DNA from 3 places in the Streptomyces sp. NBC_00448 genome. Region 3 is predicted to be linked to each of the others. Evidence: riboswitches for the same ligand, from Rfam matches in the RefSeq annotation. Region 3 holds a riboswitch; each other region holds the start of a gene.
What was found. A riboswitch is a leader RNA that binds a small molecule or an ion and turns the genes downstream of it on or off. The one in region 3 is predicted to bind cobalamin.
Positions count from the first base shown of each region.

Region 1: another riboswitch for cobalamin. It lies ahead of OG370_RS01725 (CbtB domain-containing protein); the one in region 3 lies ahead of OG370_RS08740 (ABC transporter substrate-binding protein).
Region 2: another riboswitch for cobalamin. It lies ahead of OG370_RS09780 (cobalamin biosynthesis protein); the one in region 3 lies ahead of OG370_RS08740 (ABC transporter substrate-binding protein).

Region 1 covers NZ_CP107913.1:368,613-371,875, forward strand. Annotated here, with positions in the region: gene OG370_RS01715 (bifunctional o-acetylhomoserine/o-acetylserine sulfhydrylase) at 1-669, shown strand, start outside; gene metX (homoserine O-acetyltransferase MetX) at 666-1,880, shown strand; cobalamin riboswitch at 1,912-2,037, shown strand; gene OG370_RS01725 (CbtB domain-containing protein) at 2,075-2,293, shown strand; gene OG370_RS01730 (CbtA family protein) at 2,323-3,189, shown strand; gene OG370_RS01735 ((2Fe-2S)-binding protein) at 3,240-3,263, shown strand, end outside.
Region 2 covers NZ_CP107913.1:2,284,176-2,287,438, forward strand. Annotated here, with positions in the region: gene OG370_RS09770 (inorganic phosphate transporter) at 1-1,277, shown strand, start outside; gene OG370_RS09775 (hypothetical protein) at 1,289-1,501, shown strand; cobalamin riboswitch at 1,895-2,025, shown strand; gene OG370_RS09780 (cobalamin biosynthesis protein) at 2,128-3,105, shown strand; gene OG370_RS09785 (cobyric acid synthase) at 3,102-3,263, shown strand, end outside.
Region 3 covers NZ_CP107913.1:2,063,537-2,066,799, forward strand. Annotated here, with positions in the region: gene OG370_RS08730 (NAD-dependent epimerase/dehydratase family protein) at 1-368, shown strand, start outside; gene OG370_RS08735 (G1 family glutamic endopeptidase) at 693-1,400, shown strand; cobalamin riboswitch at 1,915-2,118, shown strand; gene OG370_RS08740 (ABC transporter substrate-binding protein) at 2,138-3,235, shown strand; gene OG370_RS08745 (FecCD family ABC transporter permease) at 3,232-3,263, shown strand, end outside.

The DNA of each region.
Region 1 (3,263 bases), 1.7 Mb from region 3:
CTCGGCGGCCACGGCACCACCATCGCCGGTGTGGTCGTCGACGGCGGCACCTTCGACTTCGGGGCGCACGCCGACCGCTTCCCCGACTTCAGCACGCCCGACCCGAGCTACCACGGGCTGGAGTACTGGCCGGCGCTCGGCCCGGGGGCGTACGCGATCAAGCTGCGCGTGCAGCTGCTGCGCGACCTGGGTCCCGCGCTGTCGCCGCACTCGGCGTTCCTGCTGCTCCAGGGCGTCGAGACGCTGTCGCTGCGGCTGGAGCGGCACTCCGCGAACGCGCAGGAGCTCGCGGAGTGGCTCCAGGCACGCGACGAGGTCGCGGTGGTGCACTACCCGGGCCTGCCGTCCAGCGCCTGGTACGAAGCCGGGCAGCGCTACCTGCCGCGCGGCGCGGGCGCGGTCCTCGCCTTCGAGCTGCGCGACGGAGCGGAGGCGGGCAAGCGCTTCGTGGACGCGGTGCGGCTCTTCAGCCATCTGGCGAACATCGGCGACGTGCGCAGCCTGATCATCCACCCGGCCTCCACCACGCACAGCCAGCTGGACGAGGAGCAGTTGGCGGCCACCGGCACCTCGGCCGGCCTGGTGCGGCTGTCGGTCGGCATCGAGAACGTCGCGGACCTCAAGGCGGATCTGGACGCCGGGTTCCGCGCGGCCAAGGGCGCGTCCTGACCGTGCCGGGGCGCACGGCCGCGGAGGTCCCCCTGCCGCCCGCCTCCGGGGCGTGGCGGCAGGGGGACCCGCCCGGGCGGCGCCGCTGGCACCCGCTCTCCCACCCGCTGCCGCTGGAGGCGGGCGGTGCACTGCCGGGCGTGCGGCTGGCGTACGAGACGTGGGGGCACCTCGCGCCCGACGCGTCGAACGCGGTGCTGGTGCTGCACGCGCTGACCGGTGACAGCCATGTCGCGGGTCCGGCCGGACCCGGCCATCCGACCGCCGGGTGGTGGGACGGGCTGGTCGGGCCCGGCCTCGCGCTGGACACCGACCGCTTCTTCGTGGTGGCGCCGAACGTCCTGGGCGGCTGCCAGGGCAGCACCGGCCCGGCGTCCGCGCGGCCGGACGGCCGCCGGTGGGGCAGCGCCTTCCCGTTCCTGACCCAGCGCGACCAGGTCGCGGCGGAGGCGTCGTTGGCGGACGCGCTGGGCGTCGAGCGGTGGGCGCTGGTGGTCGGCGGGTCGATGGGCGGGATGCGGGCGCTGGAGTGGGCGGTGGGCCGGCCGGAGCGGGTCGGGTCGCTGCTGCTGCTCGCCTGCCCGGCGGCGGCGAGCGCCGAGCAGATCGGGTGGGCGTCGGTGCAGCTCCGGGCGATCAGGGCGGACCCGGGCTGGCACGGCGGCGACTACCACGACGCGGCCCCCGGCGGCGGCCCGCACGCCGGGCTCGGGCAGGCCCGGCGGCTGGCGCACCTGACCTACCGCAGCGAGCCCGAGCTGCGGGAGCGGTTCGGCCGCGCCGCGCAGCACGCCGAACGCCCTTGGCACGGCGGCCGGTACGCGGTCGAGTCGTATCTCGACCACCACGCGGACAAACTGGTCCGCAGGTTCGACGCGGGCAGCTACGTGGTACTGACCGAGGCGATGAACGCGCACGACGTCGGGCGGGGGCGGGGCGGCACCGCGGCGGCGCTGCGCCGCGTGACGGCACCGACGCTGGTGGCCGGGGTGGACTCCGACCGGCTCTATCCACTCGCGCAGCAGCGGGAGTTGGCGGCGGGCATCGCGGGCGCGGACCGGATGCGGACAGTCCGCTCGCCGTACGGGCACGACGGCTTCCTGATCGAAGTGGATCAAGTGGCGTCGCTGGTCGGCGAGCTGACGGCGGGTCTCAGGCTCCCGTATCCGGATCGGGAGCAGCCGGCCCGCCGTGTGGCGAAGGGCACGTGACATGCGTTGACGTGCACATTCTGACGCCCGTACGCTGATGGTTCGTGAAGGTGTGAGGAAGCCGGTGGGAATCCGGCGCGGTCGCGCCACTGTGTACCCGGTCGCCTCCAGGGGCGTTCCGGGAAGTCAGACACTTCGCCGTCACGAAGCCCCATATGACCGAGGGACGCAGCATCCCCGAAGGAGGCACCACCGTGAGTTCTCTGTCCACCCACACGTCGTCCGACGCCACGCCGGTCGTCCTGCCCGTCTCCAAGGCCGTGCTCTGGCTGGCCGGCACCACGATCCTCGCGCTCGCCGTGTACTACTTCATCGGCGTCGACCAGGGCGCGGTCTCCGTGTTCGGCAGGGACATGCACATCCACGAGTTCGTGCACGACGCGCGGCACTTCCTCGGTTTCCCCTGCCACTGACGGCTCTCACGGCAGGCGGACAACTCGACATGGAGAAGCGACTCGTACTGCGCGGCGTGCTCGCCGGCGCGATCGCGGGGCTGCTCGCGTTCGTCTTCGCCCGGATCTTCGCCGAACCGCAGATCAACAAGGCGATCGACTACGAGAGCGGGCGGGACGCGGCGCAGAACGCCCTCGACAAGGCCGCGGGCCTGCCGGCCTCCCCGGCCGGCCCCGACCTGTTCAGCCGCACCGTGCAGGCCGACGTCGGCATCGGCGTGGGGCTGATCCTCTTCGGCGCCGCGATGGGCGCCATCTTCGCGGTGGTGTACACGGTGTGCCTGGGCCGGGTCGGCAACGTCCGGCCGCGCACCCTGGCGCTGCTGGTGGCCGGCGGCGGCTTCCTCGGCTTCTACCTGGTGCCGTTCGTGAAGTACCCGGCGAACCCGCCGGCGATCGGGCACGAGGACACCATCAAGGCCCGCACCGGGCTCTACCTGATCATGGTGGTCTGCTCGATCACGCTGCTCGCCCTGGCGGTGTGGCTGGGACGGCGGCTCCAGGAGCGGTTCGGCACGTGGAACGCCACGCTGCTCGCCGGCGCGGCCTTCCTGGTCGTGATCGGCGTGGTGATCGGCCTGCTGCCGGCGCTGGGCCATCTCGCCACCAACCGCGAGCAGTACGGCAACCACGGCACCGAGACACCGGTGCCGCTCACCGACCCGCACGGCCGGATCGTCTACCCGGGCTTCCCGGCGGACGTGCTGTTCAAGTTCCGGTTCTACTCGGTGGCCGCGCAGTTGCTGCTCTGGTCGGCGATCGGGCTGGTCTTCGGGCCGCTGGCGGAGCGGGTGCTGAGCCCGGCGCCGGCCGGCCGGACCGTCCGGGCGCCCCGCGCCGACCCGGTCAAGGCGTGACGGCGCGCGCCGTGCACGGCCACCCGGTCCCTCGGTGACATGGTGGCGCGGTGAACGACGATGACGTGAGAGCG
Region 2 (3,263 bases), 220 kb from region 3:
ACTTCACCAACGGCTTCCACGACACCGCCAACGCGATGGCCACCACCATCTCGACCGGTGCGCTCGGCCCCCGCGTCGCGGTGGGAATGTCAGCCGTACTCAACCTGGTCGGCGCCTTCCTGTCGGTGGAGGTCGCCAAGACGATCTCCGGCGGGATCGTCGACGAGTCGGCCGGAATCAGACCCGCGATGATCTTCGCCGCGCTGGTCGGCGCGATCGTGTGGAACCTGGTGACCTGGCTGGCCGGGCTCCCCTCCAGCTCCTCGCACGCCCTCTTCGGCGGACTGATCGGCGCCACCCTCGTCTCGGTCGGCGCCCACGGCGTCAATGGTGACGCGGTCGTCACCAAGGTGATCATCCCGGCGGTCGCCGCGCCCGTCGTGGCCGGACTCGCCTCGATGCTCGCCACCCGGCTCACCTACCGGCTCGGCCGTAACGCCGATCCCGCAGCCACCTCGCGCGGCTACCGGGCCGGGCAGATCGCCTCCGCCGGGCTCGTCTCGCTCGCGCACGGCACCAACGACGCCCAGAAGACCATGGGCGTCATCACCCTCACGCTCATCGCCGGCGGCTCGCTGGCCCCCGGCTCCAACCCGCCGCTGTGGGTCATCTGCTCCGCCGGCACCGCCATAGCGCTCGGCACCTACATCGGCGGCTGGCGGATCATCCGCACCGTCGGCCGCGGCATCACCGACATCCAGCCGCAGCAGGGTTTCGCGGCGCAGACCGGCGCCGCGGCGACCATCCTCGCCTCCTCCCACCTCGGCTTCGCGCTGTCCACCACCCAGGTCTGCACCGGGTCGGTACTGGGCGCCGGGCTCGGCCGCACCGGGGCGGTGGTCCGCTGGGGCACCGCCGGGCGGATGGTCGCCGCCTGGGGGCTGACCCTGCCGGCGGCCGGCCTGGTCGCGGGCGGCGCCGCCTACCTCGCCGACCGCGGCACCTGGGGTGTCACCACGGTCGGGGTGCTCGGCCTCGCGGTGTGCGTGGTGGTCCGTACGGCGGCCCGCCGCAAGCCGGTCACGCACGCGAACGTCAACGAGCCCGTGGGTGCGGTGGCCACGACGCAGGAGGCTGCGGCCGCGGAGGCGCCCGCCCCCATATCCGCCCCGGCCGTACCGGCCGTCCAGATCGTCCCGGTGACCGTCGCCGACACCACGGCGGCTCCCGCCGTTCCCGCGCCTCCCGCGCACACCCCCTCCCCCGACGTGCCGCCCGCCGGCCCGGTGATCCCCGCCGTCGTGCCGCCTGCCGCCTCCACTCCCACCACGGTCTGAAAGGGCACGTCATGAGCATCGACTGGCACGCGCTCGGCACGGTCTTCGCCGTCACCCTCCTGTCCACGGTCGGCCTCGTGGGCGTCTTCACGCTCGGGATCGTCGGGTTGTCCCGGCGGGGCGGTACCGGCGGCACCGCGGTGCTCACCCGCACCGGTGCGTATGTCTGTTTCGCCGCATGTGCTGCCGCCGTCGCCTACGGAATCCACCTCATCGCCGGGTAGCCCTGCGGGGGGCCGCGCCCTACGTGAGTGCGGCTCCCTCCCCTGGCGCCCCCAGGCCCTGCCCCTTGCGGTCGACGTTCATCTCGCGGTCCACGGTGGCTTGTCGCGCAGTTCCCCGCGCCCCTTCGGGGACGCGCAGGCCGGTGGCCTGCTGCTCGCGGAGTTCTCCGCCCAGAGCCTCGCCTGGGTTTGTGGCGCTCTTTTCGCGGAGGAAGCCGCAGCTACCCAAGGGCCGCGTGGGGGTACCTCCCAGCCGAAGCTCTGGGGGAGAACGGCGCGGGCAGCCCGCCACCGGGAGGTGGTCCCTGAATCCGCAGGCAGGGGCACTCGGGGGGTCGGTTGACGGGCTTTCCGCGGGCGTGGTGAACTGCCGGGAGCCATACGGCGGCAGGAGAGGAAGTCGGTGCGAATCCGACGCGGTCCCGCCACTGTCACCGGGGAGTGCACTCCCGACCCTGTAGGTCACGGCCGGTTCGCCCGGCTGGAAGGCCCGGGAGTGCGTAGATCCGGGAGCCAGGAGACTCTCACCGCCGGTCACGTCGAGCCAGGGCGCGGACCCTGAGTGAGGACTTCGCGATGCCCTGCACGCAGGCCGCCGGCCGTTCGGCCGCCGAGACGACCCGGACATGACCCGTGCCGACCGCGCCTTCGCATACGGCGCCACGCTCGGCTTCCTCGGCGACCTCCTGATCGGCGACCCGCGCCGCGGCCACCCGGTGGCCGGGTTCGGGCGGGCCGCGGGGGCCCTGGAGAAGCGGCTGTGGCGCGACGACCGAGGCACCGGAACCGCGTACGCGGCGCTGTGCGTCGGCGGCGCCGTGGCCGCCGCCGCGCTGACGGAGCGGGCGGTGCGCGGCCGCCCTGCGCTGTCCGTAGCGCTGACCGCCGCCACCACCTGGTCCGTACTCGGCGGCACCTCGCTCGCACGGGAGGCCCGCACCATCGGCGCGGCGCTGGAGGCGGGGGACGTGGCCGCCGCCCGCGCCCGGCTGCCGCACCTGTGCGGGCGGGACCCGGCCGCGCTGGACGCCGACGCGATCGCCCGCGCGGTCGTGGAGTCGGTCGCGGAGAACACCTCGGACGCGGTGGTCGGCGCGCTCGTGTGGGGCGGCCTGGCCGGTGTGCCCGGGCTGGTCGGCTTCCGCGCCGCCAACACCCTGGACGCGATGGTCGGCCACCGCTCCCCGCGCCACCTGCGGTTCGGGTGGGCCGCCGCGCGGCTGGACGACGCCGTCGGCTACCCGGGCGCCCGGCTCACCGCCGGGCTCGCCGCGCTGGCCGGACCGTATCCGCGGACCGCACTGGCCACCGCGAGGCGCGACGGGCCGCGCCACCCCTCGCCCAACGCGGGCCCGGTCGAGGCCGCATTCGCGGGGGCGCTGCGGCTGCGGCTGGGCGGCACCCTGTCGTACGGCGGCCGCACCGAGCACCGCCCGGTGCTGGGCGCCGGGTTCCGCCCGCCCGCGCCGGCCGACATCCGGCGCGCGGTCCGGCTGTCCCGCCGGGTCGGCGCGCTGGCGCTGGGCGCGTCGGTGCTGCTGTCGGCGGCACGCGGAGCGCGCCGGGCGGCGCCCGCGGCCACGACCGAGGGAGGCACGGCGTGAAGGGGTTGCTGGTCGCCGGGACCGGCTCGGACACCGGCAAGAGCGTGGTGACCGCCGGGATCTGCCGGTGGCTGACCCGGCAGGGCCTGCGGGTCGCGCCGTTCAAGGGCCAGAACATGTCGCTCAACTCGTACGTCACCCGGGAGGGCGCCGAGATC
Region 3 (3,263 bases):
CGCGGGCCAAGGGCGTCTCTGCCTACATCGGCGACGGCACCCACCGCTGGGCGGCGGTCCACCACGGCGACGCGGCCCGCGTCGTACGGCTCGCCCTCGACCGGCAGGTGCCGGCCGGCACCACCCTGCACGCCGCCGCCGAGACCGGCATCCCGACCCGGCGGATCGCCGAAGCCGTCGGACGGTGCCTGGGCCTGCCCGTCGCCTCCGTCCCGGCCGGCGAAGCGGCCGAGCACTTCGGCTGGCTCACCAAGTTCTACGGAACGGACATGGCCGCGGGCAGCGACGTCACGCGGACGCTGCTCGGCTGGACGCCCGACGGCCCCACCCTGATCGAGGACCTCGACAGCGGCTGCTACTACCGCTGACCGGCCGTCATATCCGTGACCCCCACCCGCCCGCGGTCTCCTGGCCGCGGGCGGCCGGCGTCCGTCCCCGGGCCGTCCCGGGCCCGAACTCCCGCTGGGGCCAGGCGCTTTCACCGCCGAGGTCTGTCACCACTCCGAGTGTTGTCATGTTCACGCCATTGCGCCATCCGGTAACAGCCGGGGCCTTCCACGCCACCCGCCCCCGGCGCCAGCATCACTACACCGGCCTGGTCGGCCAGCCTCCCCCACAACCAGACGGGCCACGGACGGCAGGCCGACTCCCCCCACCACCCTCGCAACTCCCACACCTTTGGAGTTCACCGGATGCACAAGTTCCGCACCGCAGCCCCCACCAGGGCCGCCGCCGCCGCGCTGCTCGCCCTGTCCTGCGCCTCCCTCGCCGGTCCCGCCGGCGCCGCCGCCCCCAGCGTCGAGTTCGGCGCCCACCACTTCGCCCAGCCGCTGCACGGCTTCTCCGGCGACAGCAACTGGGGCGGCTACATCGCCCAGGGCTCGTTCACCAGCATCTCCGGCTCGTGGACGATGCCCCAGGTCACCTGCAACTCCTCGAACGACCTGTACGCGCCGTGGATAGGCATCGACGGCTACGGCTCGCAGACCGTCGAGCAGACCGGCGTCCAGGTGGACTGCTCCAGCGGCGGCCCCGAGTACTCGGGCTGGTACGAGATGTACCCGGCCTCGCCCGTGTACTACAACGAACCGGTGGACGCCGGCGACGTGTTCACCGCCAGCGTGGTCGACAACGGCGGCGGCTCCTACAGCCTGAAGCTGGCCGACACCACCAAGGGCTGGTCGAAGACCACGCAGTCCTCGCTCAACGCGTCCGACGCGAGCGCGGAGGCCGTGATCGAGTCGCCCACCGGCAGCTACCCGTCCTTCAACGAGCAGGACTTCAGCGGCATCACCGTCGACGGCCAGTCGTTCGACGCCTACAACCCGCAGGCCATCGACAGCGGCCCGTACACCGAGACCGCCCTCAACGGCGGGTCGTTCTCGATCATCCCGGGCTGACGTCTCGTCAGTTCTCCTCGGGGCCGGACGCGTTCGCTCGCGTCCGGCCCCGACGCGTCTGCGGCGGGCGGGATGAGCGCGGGGCGACGTCCAGCGGGGTGTGCACCGCGTCCGTCTACGCGTCCGGCCCGGACAGCGGCCGGACGTTCGGCATGGCGCGGCGCTTGTCGACCAGGGCGTCGCGGCGGCCGAAGGCCCGGGCGGGGTGGTTGGCCGCTTGCCGCCGTACCGGCGGGGTCGGACAGGTCCAGGCCCAGGGCGAGTCCCGCGTGTCCGTCGCTCCGTGGTTCGGCCGCGGGCCGTTCCGCCGCGTCGCGGCCGCGGGCGGTGAGTACGACGTGGTGACCCTGGGCGTCGAGCTCGCGGGCGACGGCGAAGCCGGGTCGCGCCGGACGGGCGGTTTCCGGTGCGGGCACCGGGCCCCGGCGCGTCGAGGCCACCGCCGGGCCGATGCCCGACCGCCCGTCCCGCTGACCTGGGACCCTCCGGCTGGTCGGGCGGGTTGTCGCGTTTGGTAGCGTGCGCTTGCCGTGGTGCACGGGAAACCGGTGGAGAAGCCGGTGCGGCCCTCGCCACTGTAGCCGCGGAGTTGCGCGGCCCTCGCCGACCGTGCAGACGGTCGGGGCCACTGGGCGGGACCGAGACGGGTCGCCTGGGAAGGCCGGCCGCGGAGCGTTGACGCGGAAGCCAGGAGACCGGCCACGGCGCGACATCTTCCACGAGGGTTTGGAGAACACGTGCCGACCAGCGCGCTGCACCCGTTCCACCGCATCGATCAGCTCATACGCCGGCGGGCGCGCCCGAGACCCGACCGCGCCCCGCGCCCGCGCCGGGCCCGCGCCGCCCGACTCGCCGCCTCCACCACGGCCCTGCTCGCCCTCGGCGCCCTGGGCGCCTGCACGGGAGCCCCCGCCGCGAAGGGCCCCGCCACCTCCACCGGGTCCGGCCACCCCGCCGCGGTGACCGTGCGCAGCTGCGGCGCCACCACGGCCGTGTCCACACCCCCGAAGCGCCTGGTCACCCTCAACGAGGGCGCCACCGAGGTCGCGCTGGCCCTGGGCCTCCAGACGCGGATGGCGGGCACCGCCTACCTCGACGACACGATCCCGGCCCAGTGGAAAGCGGCCTACGACTCCGTTCCGGTGCTCAGCAAGGAGTACCCGACCAAGGAGAAGCTGCTCGCGGCACACCCCGACTTCCTCTACGCCTCCTACGCCAGCGCCTTCACCGACAAGGTCGCCGGCACCCGGGCCGAGCTGGATGCCGAGCACATCCCCTCCTACCTGTCGCCGTTCGGCTGCGCCGACAGCAAGCAGGTGCCGGCCGCGTCCTTCGCGGCGGTCTGGGGTGAACTCACGGACGTCGCCAAGGCCTTCGGGGTGACGGCGCGGGCCACCGCCATCGAGCAGCGGCAGAAGAAGACGCTGGCCGGCCTGGCCGCCCAGGGCGCGGGCAGGGGCCTGAACGTGCTCTGGTACGACTCCGACACCAAGACCCCCTTCGTCGGTGCCGGCCACGGCGGACCGCAGCTCATCCTCGACGCCGTCGGCGCGCACAACGTCTTCGGCTCGCTGCCGGGCGGCTGGCAGAGCGTCAGCTGGGAGAAGGTGGCCGCCGCGAACCCGGACGCGATCGTCCTCGCGGACGCCGGTTGGGACACCGCGAAGTCGAAGATCGCCTACCTGGAGCACGACCCCGTGCTCAGCCGGCTGACGGCCGTCCGCAAGCGGGCGTTCGTCGTCGTACCGTTCTCGGAGTCGACGCCGGGCGTGCTCCTGGCCGACGGCGCCTCCCAGGTCTCGGCCGGACTGGCCAAGCTGCACCCCGCGTCGTGACGGCGGCCGACCCGCCCACCGGCCGCCC